Regions from separate parts of the Neorhizobium tomejilense genome, predicted to be linked through region 4. Evidence: predicted binding sites of a transcription regulator. Region 4 holds the regulator's gene; each other region holds the start of a gene.

Region 1 (3,364 bases), 2.6 Mb from region 4:
AGGTCGATGATCGTGCCGCGGCCGTCGTTCCAGACGCGCATCTCGCGCTTGCTTGTCTTGGCCCGAACCGGAACCGGCTTCAGCCGCGCCGAAAGCGCACGCCCGATGGACAGAACTGCGAGAATGCCGGCAAAGGCGACGGTCAGCGAAGCCGTCAGAAGTGCTGCCATGGCGAGCACGGCGATGGCCGATATGATGACGAAGAAGACGCGAATATTTTGCATGGTATATACCTTTCTCACCAAAGAATGTGGAGCCTTCCGCCCTGTCTTGCAAGGGGCTTTGGGCATGCAGTATTGCCGCAGACCAAAAAGATTGGCACAAAGCGCCGATGATCGCCTTGACCGATATCAAATCCGCCTCCTTTCGTATTCGCCGCTCGATCCTGAGCGTGCCGGCCGGCAATGCGAGGGCATTGGAAAAGGTGCATGGCCTCGATTGCGATGCGGCGATCTTCGATCTGGAAGATTCCGTCGCGCCGGAAAAGAAGGCGGAGGCCCGCGACAACCTGCGCCGGTTGTTTAAGGAAAATCCGCTCCGGGGCAGGGAAACGGTCATCCGCATCAACCCGCTCGAAACCGAATTCGGCAAGGCGGATATGGACCTGGTGACCGAGGTCTCTCCCGACGTGGTGCTGATCTCGAAGGTCGAGCACATGTCGCAGGTCCAGGCGGTGGCGGATATCCTGTCCGAGGCCGGGGCTCCGGACGATCTTGCCATCTGGGCAATGATCGAAACGCCGAAGGGCGTCCTGAATGCGCCGGCAATTGCCCCTGTCGACGAGCGGCTCCAGTGTTTCGTGGTCGGCCTCAACGACCTGCGCAAGGAGACGGGCGTGCTGCCGCAGCCCGGTCGGGCCTATCTGGTGCCCTGGCTGATGCAGATCGTGCTTGCCGGCCGCGCCCATGGGATCGATGTGATCGACAGCGTCTTCAACGAGTTCAAGGATGCAGAAGCCTTTGAGGCGGAATGCGCCCAGGGACGCGCCATGGGCTTTTCCGGCAAGATGCTGATCCATCCGGCCCAGATCGAACCTGCCAACCGGCATTTCGGGCCGGATCCTCAGGCCGTGAAAGAGGCGGAAGCGGTGATTGCCGCCTTTGCGGAACCGGACGCGCAACATCTCAACGTCATCAACCTCAACGGCAAGATGGTCGAGCGGCTGCACCTGGTGGAGGCTGAAAAGCTTGCCGCCAAGGCACGCATCATCGCCGAACGAAAGAAAACGCCATGAAACTTTATCGCTTCCTCAGCGGTCCCGACGATTCTTCCTTCTGCCACAAGGTGACGGCGGCGCTGAACAAAGGCTGGGAACTTTCCGGTTCGCCGACCTACGCTTTCAACGCCACGACCGGCGAAATGCAGTGCGGCCAGGCGGTGACCAAAACCGTTCACGGCAAGGAATACGATCCCGAGATGAAGCTCGGCGAGCAATAAGCTCCAGTCAGAGAGGATCAGCGCTGAGCAGCTTCGTCGGCGCTGGCCTCGATACGCTCCATGTCGTCGTCGCTGAGGCCGAAATGGTGGCCGATCTCGTGGATCAGCACATGGGTGATGATATCGCCCAGGGTTTCCTCGTTTTCCGCCCAGTAATCGAGGATCGGCCGGCGATAAAGCCGGATGCGGTTCGGCAATTCGCCCGTTTCCATGTTGAACCGCTCGGAAATGCCGCGGCCTTCGAAAAGGCCGAGCAGGTCGAAGGGTGTCTCGAGCGCCATGTCCTCGAAAACGTCGTCGTCCGGGAAATCCTCGATCTCGATCGTCAGGTTGACGGTGAGAGCCCGGAATTCCTCCGGTAAATGACCATAGGCTTCGATCGCCAACGACTCGAACGTGCTGATCGTCGGTGCGTGGCGATCCTGCCAATCGTCGGTCTGGTCGATGCGGGCCATAGGCTCTCCTTCTGATCAGGCCCATATAGTACCTCCCGCGATATTTTTCGAGTGAAGAATCATTGGCCTAGGATCCGAGGAAAAGATTCCCAGGATTTGGCTGTTGACTCTTTCGGCCAGCTCTGGAATCCATAAGAACATAAAGAGAACGTGTACGAATGGAGCTGACGCCATGGCCGAGCACGCCACGGCGCAGGAGACGCTTTTTGCCCTGCGCGAACAGATCGCCAGATTGGAAGGAAAATCTCTCCCGGCGCTTGCCGCGGCGGAACAGGCGGACTTGGCCGCTGATCCGGAAGGCCAGAAAGCCAGGAATAATCAACCGCGTTTGCCATTCGGCATACCGCCGATGGATACCGCGTTGGAAGGTGGCCTGCCGCTCGACGGCATCACGGAAATCCGCTCGCTGCTGATGGGAGATGCCGGAGCAGCAAGCGGCTTTGCTCTCTCGCTGGCCTCTCACCTGAAAGCGAGACAACTAGGCGACGCGCCGGTTCTGTGGATCGGCGATGTCGTGTCCACGCAGGAGGCCGGAATTCCCTATTCCGTCGGCCTCAAACAGTTCGGATTGAGCCAGCGGGATGTTCTTTACGCCTCTCCGCGCAAGCTGGACGATGCCCTGTGGCTTGCGGAGACTGCGGTGGCCAGCGGGGCTGTTGTCGCCATCATTCTCGAAATCCGGGGCAACCCCAGGCATTTCGGTCTCACCGAAAGCCGCAGGCTGGGTCTGAGGGCAAAGGCGGCGGGACGGCCGCTCTTTCTGCTGCGGCATGCGGGAGAGGAGGAGGCAAGCAGCGCCTCGTTCCGCTTCCTTGTCGAACCGGCGCCGGCGGCTCGCCGGCATCTTCCGGAGGGATCCGAGCTTGGCGGCAGCATCGGTCATCCCGTTTTCAGGCTGACCCTGGAGAAGAGCCGCATCCCGGCTCCGCTATCCCTACTTCTGGAGTGGAATCCCCATGACCGTCAATTTTCCCTCGGCCGAGAGGCAGGAGAGGCTTTCTCTTTCCGCAACCCGCCAGCGCATCCTGGCGCTCGTCTTCCCGCACCTGCCGACCGACAGGATCGCGCGCCGGCTCTGGGGGCTGTCGTGGCGTTCGAAAGGGCGTCCTGAACATCATCCACCGATCCTCTGTGCCGGCCGGCGCGAAAACGCCATGCGGCTCACAGCGCTCGACGAGGTTTCCGAACGTCTCGGGCTGAAGCGTGGGCAGGGGTTGGCGGAAGCGCGCGCCATGTTTCCGAAGATCGACGTGGTGGACGAGGATGGCGCGGCGGACCAGGGCCTTCTTGAGGCGATCGCCGATTGGTGCGATCGTTATACACCGCTGGTGGCGCTGGACGGCCGCGAAGGTCTGTTTCTCGACATAACCGGCTGCACCCACCTCTTCGGTGGCGAGGAGGCTCTGCTCAAGGACATCCTTGGCCGACTTTTGCAGATGGGATTCGATGTCAAAGGGGCGATCTCCTCGTCG
Region 2 (3,364 bases), 630 kb from region 4:
CGGAGATTGTTTCGGTGTCTTGAATGAGCTGCGGTTAGTTCGGACGAACTGCGCCTTCGTAGTAGTCGCCACGGTTCAGGATGACTGTGCCGTCGAACGACTGGTTCGAACCCTGGGCGTTGGAGACCGAGCCCGTGTAGCCGTAGCTGGCCGAACCCTTGGCCTTCTGATGTGTTGCCGGGTGCTGCTGGTCGGCCGACGGCGGAGTAACGCCTTCGTAGTAGTTGCCTTCAGCAAGAGCGGCGGAAGCGAAGGAGGCCGAAGCGATAAGGGCTGCGGCGATAGCGGAAGTGATCTTGGTCATGGTGGTAGTCCCTTCAGAGTTACCCGCGGCTTTCAGTTTGCGACCTGGCCTGCGGAGATTGTTTCGGTATCTTGAATGAGCTGCGGTTAGTTCGGGCGGTTTGCGCCGTCGTAGTAGTCGCCGCGACCGATCGGAGCCGGGATCTGGTTCTGTTGATCCTGAGCAATGCTGCCGGTCTGAACATGGTCGACGGTAGCGGAAGCCTTGGAGGCGCCTTCGTAATAGTCGCCTTCAGCGAGGGCGACGGAAGCGAACGAGGCCGAAGCGATAAGGGCTGCGGCGAATGCGGAAGTGATCTTGGTCATTGTCTTTATCCTTGGGTTATGTTCGGTTCGGTCTTGGGGTCCGAACCAGAGTGAATTTCTGTTTGCGATGCTGATATCGGACCGATCGGTTCGATCCGAAAGCCCCCCATTTCGGCGACTGCTGTCAACGAAACGTTGACAGCGAAAACTGCTTGGAAAAAATGCACGTAAAACGTGCTTATCGTGGCTATTTCTCGGAAAAAGCCACGAATAAATCGATTAAGTTACGATTTGGTAAGATAATTAATAAGTAAAATCAGTAATATATCCGGTTCCGAAAGGAATTGCACCGACTGCGTGTAATTTTCGGGAAATCATGTCATTTTCGAGGCTTTTATGTGGCGTAAATAGTGTTCAATAGGTATTCAAGCTTTTCACAAAACTGTGACATTGAAATTTCGCGGATTTTTACGCCCCAAATCGATGCCGTTCGCGTGATCAAATTGCCTTTTCTTGATGCGGCGCAGCAAAATATTCAGGCACCTCTTGACGGTTGGAAACCAAAAATGGCCGTGCCGTTGCCGGCGCGGCCATTTCTGCACTTCTATATGGGACGATATTCGGGCGATCGGCTTAGAGGCGGGTCCAGGTCTGCGACTTGCAAAGGATGGCGAGGACGCAGCCTTTCATCTTGAGCGAATTGCCGTTGACCGAGCCGGACCCGCTATAGGTCTTGTCCTCCGCGGGGTCGGTGATCTCGCCGCTATATTCGCCGTCCTTGCCGGAGAGCTTGCCGATCTGCTTGCCCGAATGTTTGCCGGTCTTCAGCGTCACGCAATAGGCGGTGCCGCATTTGCCGATCACCGCGGTCTCGCCGCTGGCGGTCTTCCAATTGCCTTCGATCGGCTCTGCGGCTCGGGCTCCGGTCGCGGCAAGTGCCAGCACTGCAACAAGCATCAGTCTGCGCATCATGATTGTTCTCCTCCTTCGCTTCCGCCGCTGAGCTTCGAGAGCAGACAGACGGCGCGGTTTCCTCCAGTTCGCACCCCTCTGGACGAACTCGTGCCGAAATTTATCTTACGCACACGTAAAGGTAAATACGGGTTTGGGCCCGATATGGCGGAATTTCAGCGCTCGGGAAGGCCGGGGTTTTCCACAGCCCTGGAGACAGGTTCGTCCAACCGAACCGTATTCGTAGTTAGCGATCGGTTTAAATCGTTTTCTAAACTTTTCGTAAAAATCTCCGCAAATTCCTTAAAATGCAAGGCATCCCATGTTTAACAAAAACTCAAATTTACGAAGCGTTTGAACTTTGTTTTCGTTGAATTAATCATGCTTTTTAGGCGTCTTTTGGAAGGTTGGGCGCATAGTGAAGTCATCAAACGAGCGGAAAAAATCGCCGGCCGGAAGGATCGAAACAGCCGCTTCAAGACGGTGATCCGGATGGAGCCCGAAAGGGCAAAAACAGGGCAGACGACGAACAACAGGCTTTAACAGGGATCAAACCGATGGCACGCTTTGAAATGAACAATTCCGGAATGGCCACCATGGGTGGCGAAACCCGCGCTGACACTTTCTGCGAAATGGGCCTGATGTATGCGACCGGTCGTGGTTGCGACGTCGATCTGATCTCCGCACACAAATGGCTCAACATTGCCGCGATCAAAGGCTCCGATCGCGCCGCCGAATTGCGCGCCGACCTCGCTCAGACGATGAGCAAGATGCAGCTGGCCACGGCACTCCGCGCCGCTCGCGAATGGATGACCATGCATTGAGCGCCTTCAGGAGCGCCGTGCTCGACGAATTGACCGGCCCCGCAAGAGGGCCGGCGGGAGAACAATCCAAAAGACAGCACCCATGAGGGATTGGGAGACAGGGCGGTCGGTCTGGACGGGGACGATCGTCGGAAATTGAGACCGCGACCGGCAGGAACAAGGCCGGCGCGGTCATTTTTCGTATAGCCTATAGGCCCTTCAGCACCTTCGGCAGCGCTTCTTCGAACAGCGCCATGTCCGATTCCGGGCCCGTGCTGACGCGGATGCAGCGGTTGAGCTGCGCAACACCCGGCATGCGGATGAAAACCCCGTGCTCCATCAGCCCATCGACGATCGAGCGTGCATAGGCGCCGTCGCGGCCGCAATCGATCGCCACGAAATTGGTGGCGGACGCCAGCGGCTTCAGTCCGTTGGTTTCAGCGATTGCCGCGATCCGGTCCCGCGAGGCCTTGATCTGCCCGATCACCTGGGAGAGGTAGGCCTGGTCTTTCAGCGCCGCGAGTGCCGAGGCGATACCGATCCGGTTCATGCCGAAATGATTGCGGATCTTGTCGAAGGCCTCGGCAGTGCCGGGCGTCGAGATCGCATAACCCACCCGCGAGCCGGCCATGCCGTAGGCCTTCGAGAAGGTCCGGGTGCGGATGATGTTCGGCCGGTCGATCAGGGCGGCGATATCGGGCGTCGCGCCGGCAGGACCTGTCTCGCAATAGGCTTCGTCGAGAATCATCAGGCAGGTTTCCGGCAGCGCCTTGGCAAAAGCGATGATGCTGTCGGCATCCCACCAGCTTCCCATCGGATTGTCGGGATTGGCGAAATAGACCAGCGGCGCGTTTTCACGGCGAACGGCTTCCAGCAGCCCATCGAGGTTTTCGCGGTCGTCGACGTAAGGCACCGTCACCAGCCGGCCGCCATGGCCGGCCACGTGGAAGTTGAACGTCGGATAGGCGCCGAACGAGGTGACGACCGGCATGCCCGGCTCGATCACCATCCGCACGATCATCCCGAGCAGGCTGTCTATGCCTTCGCCGACGGCAATGTTG
Region 3 (3,364 bases), 1.4 Mb from region 4:
AGCGGAAAATCAGCTGCGAGGCCATCTCCCAACCGGTCACCACCGCCGCCCATAACACAAAGCCGAGCGGCAGCAGCGCCAGCAAGGCCACCACGACCGCGATCGTCAGCGTCCAGGACGACGCCGCCGGCAGGCGGTGTCGCGGCGCGATGGAGATCCTGGTATCTGTGGTGGAAGTCATTGCCGGTCCGAAAATACGAGACATCGCAGGTACGCCCTGCGATGTCTCCGTGCAACTGTTATCGGCCGCTTTTTAGAGCAGGCCGGCGGCGGTCATCATGTCGGTGACCTTGGCGTTATTGAGGGTCGAAGGCTCGACCTTCGGGGCTGCCAAGTCGGCGATCGGGGTCAGCATCTTGTTGGAAGCCTCGCCCTTGCCAACGGCGTATTCAAAGGAGGTGCCGTCGCGCAAGATCTTCTGGCCGCCCTTGCCGGTGACCCACTTCAGGAAGGTCTGCGCCTGTTCCTTGTGCTTGGAGGAGGCGAGGATGCCGCCGCCCGAGATCGACACGAAGGCGCCCGGATCCTGGTTCTTGAAATAATGCATGCCGATGTTCTTGGTGTTCTCGCCGGTCTTCGCGACGTCGCCGAAATAATAGTAGTGATAGATCAGCGCGCCTTCGAACTGGCCGGCATTGACCGCCTTCATGGCAGTCGAGTTGCCGCGGATCGGGGTCGCATTTTCCTTCATGCCCTTCAGCCAGGCAGCGGTCGCTTCTTCGCCCTTGAGCTGCAGCAGCGCACCGACGATCGCCTGGAAATCAGCGCCCGACGGAGATGCCGTCCAGCGGCCCTTCCATTCCGGCTTGGCAAGGTCGAGCATCGACTTCGGCAGCTTGTCTTCCGTCAGCTTGGTCTTGTCATAGACAAAAACCGTCGAGCGGGCAGCGATGCCGACCCAGTTGCCGTTGGCCGGATGGAAACCCGGCAGAACCTGGTCGAGGGTCGCCTTGTCGACCGGCGCGAAAAGGCCCTTGCCGTCGACCAGCACCATGGCCGGCGAATTTTCGGTCAGGAACACGTCGGCCGGCGAATTGGCGCCTTCCTGGACAATCTGGTTGGCGATTTCGAGGTCGCTGCCCTGGCGGATGGTGACCGCGATGCCGGTCTCTTCCGTAAAGGCCTTCACCCATTCCTTGGTCAGCCCTTCGTGTTGGGCGTTATAGATGGTGAGACTGTCGGCCACCTGCGCCGAAGCCGGCGACGATAGGGACAGAACGGAAAAAGCCAGGGCAGCGCCCGCGGCCAAGGTGAATGAAGCTTTCAAGGTCGCCTCCGCAAGAGAGTCAGGAATTTGACGAGCTCGTCATAACCAAAGCAGAGATTTGTGGTCAAGTTTATTTCCACGACAGGCGTAACAAAGGCGTGATTTACGTTTTAAATACAAACAGATACAGCAGGCGACGCGAATTGATCGCGGCACCGGGCCTTGTGTACAATTGTACTTGGGCGGGAATTGCCGCCGGCGGCATCGTCGCAATCTTCCGGCCCGCGGGCAAGTTGGCGACTTGCCGCATAAGTGCCGACGCGGATTTCCGCGCAGGCCCACGAATCAGCTATGGCTAATTCGAACACATCAGGAACGGGCATGGCTGTTGCTTATCTGGAAAAGCTGAATGATGCGCAACGGCGTGCGGTCGAGCACGGCTCGGACGTGCCCAAGGGCGGCCCGGCCGGGCCTTTGCTGGTCATCGCCGGCGCCGGTTCCGGCAAGACCAACACGCTTGCCCATCGTGTCGCGCACCTGATCGTCTCGGGCGCCGATCCGCGCCGCATCCTGCTGATGACCTTTTCCCGCCGCGCGGCCTCGGAAATGGGCCGCCGCGTCGAGCGCATCTGTGCGCAGGTTCTGGGCGCAAATGCAGGCATCATGACCGATGCGCTCGCCTGGGCCGGCACCTTTCACGGCATCGGCGCCCGGCTGCTCCGCCTCTACGCCGAACAGATCGGCCTCGACCACGACTTTACCATCCACGACCGCGAAGATTCCGCCGACCTGATGAACCTAGTGCGCCACGAGCTCGGCTTCTCGAAGACCGAGAACCGGTTTCCCACCAAAGGCACCTGTCTGCAGATCTATTCCCGTGCGGTGAATTCGGAAACGCCTCTGGACGAGGTGCTGAAACTGAATTTCCCCTGGTGCTCCGCCTGGGAACCGCAGCTGCGCGAACTGTTCGCCTCCTATGTCGAGGCCAAGCAGGCCCAGAACGTGCTGGATTACGACGACCTCCTTCTCTACTGGGCGCAGATGATGAGCGAGCCGGCGATTGCACAGGATGTCGGCGGCCGTTTCGACCATGTCCTCGTCGACGAATACCAGGACACCAACCGCCTGCAATCGTCGATCCTGATGGCGATGAAACCCGGCGGCATCGGCCTTACCGTGGTGGGTGACGACGCCCAGTCGATCTATTCCTTCCGCGCCGCGACGATTCGCAACATCCTCGATTTCCCCAACACGTTCGATCCGCCGGCCAACATCGTCACGCTCGACCGCAATTATCGCTCGACCAATACGATTCTCGCCGCCGCCAACGGCGTCATCGATCTCGCCCGGGAGCGCTTCACCAAGAACCTCTGGACCGAGCGCCAGTCGGAGGAGCGCCCCCGCCTCGTCGCCGTCAAGGACGAGACCGAGCAGGCCAATTACATCGTCGAAAAAATCCTCGAAAACCGCGAAACCGGCATGACTTTGAAACAGCAGGCCGTGCTGTTCCGCGCGTCCCACCATTCCGGCCCGCTCGAAGTCGAGCTCACCCGCCGCAACATTCCCTTCGTGAAGTTCGGTGGCCTGAAATTCCTCGACAGTGCCCATGTCAAGGACATGCTGGCGGCCTTGCGTTTCGCCCAGAACCCGCGCGACCGCGTCGCTGGCTTCCGGCTGATGCAGCTCATCCCCGGTATCGGCCCGCAAACGGCCGGAAAAATCCTCGATGCGATCGCCGCCGATCCCGAGCCGCTCGCAGCCCTCCAGGAAATCCCGGCCCCGCCGCGGTCCGGCGCCGATTGGCCGGCCTTTGTCGACATGCTCGCCGCAATCCGCAAGGGCCAAGGCTGGCCGTCCGAGATCGGCCTTGCCCGCCAGTGGTACGAGCCGCATCTCATCCGCATCCACGAGGACGCCGAGACCCGCAAGGCCGACCTTTTACAGCTAGAACAGATCGCCTCGGGTTATGCCTCGCGGGAACGGTTCCTCACCGAACTGACCCTCGACCCACCGGATGCGACCAGCGCCGAATCCGGCACGCCTCTGCTCGACGAGGACTACCTCATCCTCTCGACCATCCATTCGTCGAAGGGCCAGGAATGGCGGTCCGTCTTCCTCTTGAACTGCGTCGACGGCTGCATCCCCTCCGACCTCGGC
Region 4 (3,364 bases):
CTCCCTCGCCGACGGAGACGCTGGAATTTGCGGTAACTTCCATGAACCTATTCCTCGAAGCCGAACAAAACACCCTGGCCGGGCGCCGCCGAGACGAGAACACGGCCCTCCCGGCGGACGAATGCGACGTCATTAGCAGCAAGGGTGATCTCTGTCACGGCAAGATCGGCCGTCTTGAAGATGATCACCCGGCCGCGCAGCCCCTCGGCACCCGGCGTCGACGGCAGGGCGAATTCCGCCTCGAGTTCGTGATCCTGCAGGATGCGAATGCGGGCATTGGCCGCGGCAAGCTCGAGCGAAACAGCCTCCGGCTTGGCCTTCGTCATCAGCACCTGCTCGGCCAGGGGTGCGAAATCGGAGGGCGCCGATGCCGACAGAATGATCTTGCTCAGCCCCATGACCGCATTGGAATGGTGCTCCAGTTCGCCGCGATCGGCCGGCAGGGGATTGATCCGCTGGCAGGAAAACATCAGGAAGTCGGGCGCCCGGTCATCACCCGCAAAAGCCAGCCGGAAGCTCGCCTGGGTTTCGGAACCGTCGGCCAAGGTCATCCCGCGGGAGAATTCCAGCACGTCGCCTGCCGAAACGCCACGCATCTTGAAACGCGCGTGATCGGCCATCGCGTCACGGGTCGCCACAACGAGAGCGGAAAAACCCTGCCTGTCGCGTGCCTTGCGGAAGGCCAGATCGCGTGCGGTAAAAACGTTGCCGCGTTTGGCGGCCGCGCTTGCATGACGGCGATTGGCAAGAGCCAGCGGCTCCAGGTAGCTGCCATCCGAGAAGAACACACAAGCATTGGCTGTGCCGAAAGGATGAAAAGCATCGGGCGCAACTGTAAAACCAAGCTTCGTGAGCCGGGAACGCGCAGCGGTAAGTCCCGCCACCGGCAGCACGAGATGATCGATTGGTCTTGCGTTCACGCGAGGGCCCCCGGAATTGGAATCGCAAAGCTACTTTGGCAGCGGGCTCGCGCCGCGCAAGTGGTGTGGCTCGAGATATCTGGCACGCATCTATGAAGAAAAAATCATCATACTTCACAGAAATTTAGGGACTTGCAGAACACATATGGAACATATAGTGTCCGTTCTGGATTTGTTTCCGACTCTGAGGGTGCCAAAAGATGCTCACGCGCAAACAACAGGAATTGCTTCTGTTCATTCACGAACGCATGAAGGAATCCGGCATCCCGCCGTCATTCGATGAAATGAAGGATGCTCTCGACCTCGCGTCCAAGTCAGGCATCCACCGCCTGATCACCGCGCTCGAGGAGCGCGGCTTCATCCGCCGCCTGCCGAACCGGGCCCGGGCGCTCGAAGTCATCAAGCTGCCGGAAGCCTACTCACCGAGCATGCAGCCACGGCGCGGTTTTTCGCCGAGCGTCATCGAGGGCAGCCTCGGCAAACCGCAGCCGGTCGCGGCGCCTCAGAAACCCGCCGCCAACGACGATTCGCCGAACGCCACGACAGTTCCGGTCATGGGCCGCATCGCTGCCGGCGTGCCGATCTCGGCGATCCAGAACAACACGCATGACATCGCCGTGCCGGCCGAGATGCTCGGTTCCGGCGAACATTATGCGCTCGAGGTCAAGGGCGATTCGATGATCGAGGCCGGCATTCTCGACGGCGATACCGTGATCATCCGCAACAGCAATACGGCCAATCCGGGCGATATCGTCGTGGCGCTGGTGGACGACGAGGAAGCGACGCTGAAACGCTTCCGCCGCCGCGGTGCCTCCATCGCCCTCGAAGCCGCCAACCCAGCCTACGAGACCCGCATCTTTGGGCCGGACCGGGTGAAGATCCAGGGCAAGCTCGTCGGCCTCATCCGCCGGTATCACTGATCATCTGCCGGAGCGGTTCCGGCAATGACCCATCGAAACCCTGGCTTCGCCAATCATAGTGGCGGTGCCTGCTCCAGGGACGGTCTGCGCCCGCCATGGCGGCACGGATCTGCCAGCGCCGAATGTCGGTCGCGCCGTTGAGGGAAATCTCCAGCGCACCCGCCTTGCGAAGCATGGCACCATTGATCATCAGGGCGCCGGACCGGCATTGGTCGAAGCGGGCGCGCGGCGCAATGACAAGACTGGCGGCGTCGCAGGCGGCACCCGCATAACGGCCGTCCTCGACAGCGATAACGATGCCCTTGCCGGTGCTTGCCGCACACCAGGCCGTCGGCTCGCAGGTGAAGCGGCCGGCAGGCGCCTGTTTTATCCTCGACTTTGCCGTTTCCAGTTGCTGCGGGGTCAATTCGCGGCGCTCGTTGGTTTTCGCGCCGGGTGGCCTGTCGTCGGGCGGCTTGTCCCTGGATGGCGACATTTCAGGCTTGGTGGGATCACCGAGCAGAAGCGCCCTCTTCCATTGGCCGTAGACGAAGTCGGGCGGGCGGGCGCGATTGGTGGCGACCCCTTTCCCGTCTACAAATGCGACCATCGTCCCGTCTTCCGAGATCAGGATATCCGGCAGGGGCATCGACCGCTCATGCCAGGAAAGCAGCAGAGCGGTCACCATCAGCGGCAGGCCTATCAGTCTCAGTCTCGTCCTCATGAGCGTCAACAGCAGGAAACCTGCCGTCGAGACGGCGAGGAACCAGGGATGTTGTCGCCCTATGCCGACATCGCCGCCCCAGGCGGCGACGTGTTTGGCAATTGCAATCACCCACCCCAGGCCGAGGCCCATGAGCTTCATGAAGGGCGCATCGAGGCCGAACGGCATCAGCAGCATGCCGGCCAGCCCTGCCGGCATGACCACGAAGGAGATGATCGGCATGGCGGCGAGGTTGGCGACAAGGCCGTAGGTGGCGATACGGTGGAAATGCTCGACCGAGAACATGGCGGTCGAGATGCCGCCGATCAGCGAGGTCACGAAGATGCCGGCCGCGAAATTCCAGGATGCCAGCACCGGAGTCACCATAGGGCGACGGAATGGCAGAGGTTCGGGATCGCGGCGCTTCGCCCTGTGTTTCCAGAGTGCGTAGCCGGCGACCAGGGCGGCGGTGGCGGCAAACGACATCTGGAAGCTCGGCCCCAGTATTTCCGAGGGCGACATGGCGATGATGACCAGGGCGGACAGCGCGACATTGCGCAGGCTGATCGATGGCCGATCGAAAAGCACCGCGACCAGCATGATCGCCATCATGATATAGGCCCGCTCGGCGGAAACGCCGAAACCGGAGATCAGGTAATAGGCCGTCGCCATCATCAGCGCGCCGAGTGCGGCGATCTTCTTGACCGGATAGGCCTGGGCGAAGCCCGTGAAGACGGAAAGCACGGTGCGCGCGCCGACAAAGAAGATGCCGGCTGCGAGCGCCATGTTGAGCCCGGAAATGGCGACGATATGGGCGAGGCCCGACAGGCGCAGCGCCTCGG

Evidence for each region. The regulator LexA, encoded in region 4, represses DNA repair genes until DNA is damaged. The targets are predictions, from matches to a motif close to TGTTCNNNNTGTGTTCNG.
Region 1: the regulator LexA is predicted to act here: its motif matches at 2,026-2,043, upstream of ACSQ3G_RS19890 (ImuA family protein).
Region 2: the regulator LexA is predicted to act here: its motif matches at 1,852-1,869, upstream of ACSQ3G_RS04100 (sel1 repeat family protein).
Region 3: the regulator LexA is predicted to act here: its motif matches at 1,568-1,585, upstream of ACSQ3G_RS14580 (ATP-dependent helicase).

What each region holds. Positions count from the first base shown of each region.
Region 1 is NZ_CAXUSO020000001.1:4,036,142-4,039,505, reverse strand. Features, by position in the region: gene ACSQ3G_RS19910 (hypothetical protein) at 1-224, opposite strand, end outside; gene ACSQ3G_RS19905 (HpcH/HpaI aldolase/citrate lyase family protein) at 332-1,234, shown strand; gene ACSQ3G_RS19900 (DUF1737 domain-containing protein) at 1,231-1,437, shown strand; gene ACSQ3G_RS19895 (metallopeptidase family protein) at 1,455-1,892, opposite strand; gene ACSQ3G_RS19890 (ImuA family protein) at 2,065-3,003, shown strand; gene ACSQ3G_RS19885 (Y-family DNA polymerase) at 2,915-3,364, shown strand, end outside.
Region 2 is NZ_CAXUSO020000001.1:786,769-790,132, forward strand. Features, by position in the region: gene ACSQ3G_RS04085 (hypothetical protein) at 35-304, opposite strand; gene ACSQ3G_RS04090 (hypothetical protein) at 391-609, opposite strand; gene ACSQ3G_RS04095 (DUF2147 domain-containing protein) at 1,183-1,521, opposite strand; gene ACSQ3G_RS04100 (sel1 repeat family protein) at 2,058-2,324, shown strand; gene ACSQ3G_RS04105 (pyridoxal phosphate-dependent aminotransferase) at 2,512-3,364, opposite strand, start outside.
Region 3 is NZ_CAXUSO020000001.1:2,852,534-2,855,897, forward strand. Features, by position in the region: gene ACSQ3G_RS14570 (ABC transporter permease) at 1-181, opposite strand, end outside; gene ACSQ3G_RS14575 (iron ABC transporter substrate-binding protein) at 254-1,267, opposite strand; gene ACSQ3G_RS14580 (ATP-dependent helicase) at 1,589-3,364, shown strand, end outside.
Region 4 is NZ_CAXUSO020000001.1:1,421,436-1,424,799, reverse strand. Features, by position in the region: gene kdsA (3-deoxy-8-phosphooctulonate synthase) at 1-43, opposite strand, end outside; gene ACSQ3G_RS07360 (VOC family protein) at 48-920, opposite strand; gene lexA (transcriptional repressor LexA) at 1,121-1,840, shown strand; gene ACSQ3G_RS07350 (ComEC/Rec2 family competence protein) at 1,821-3,364, opposite strand, start outside.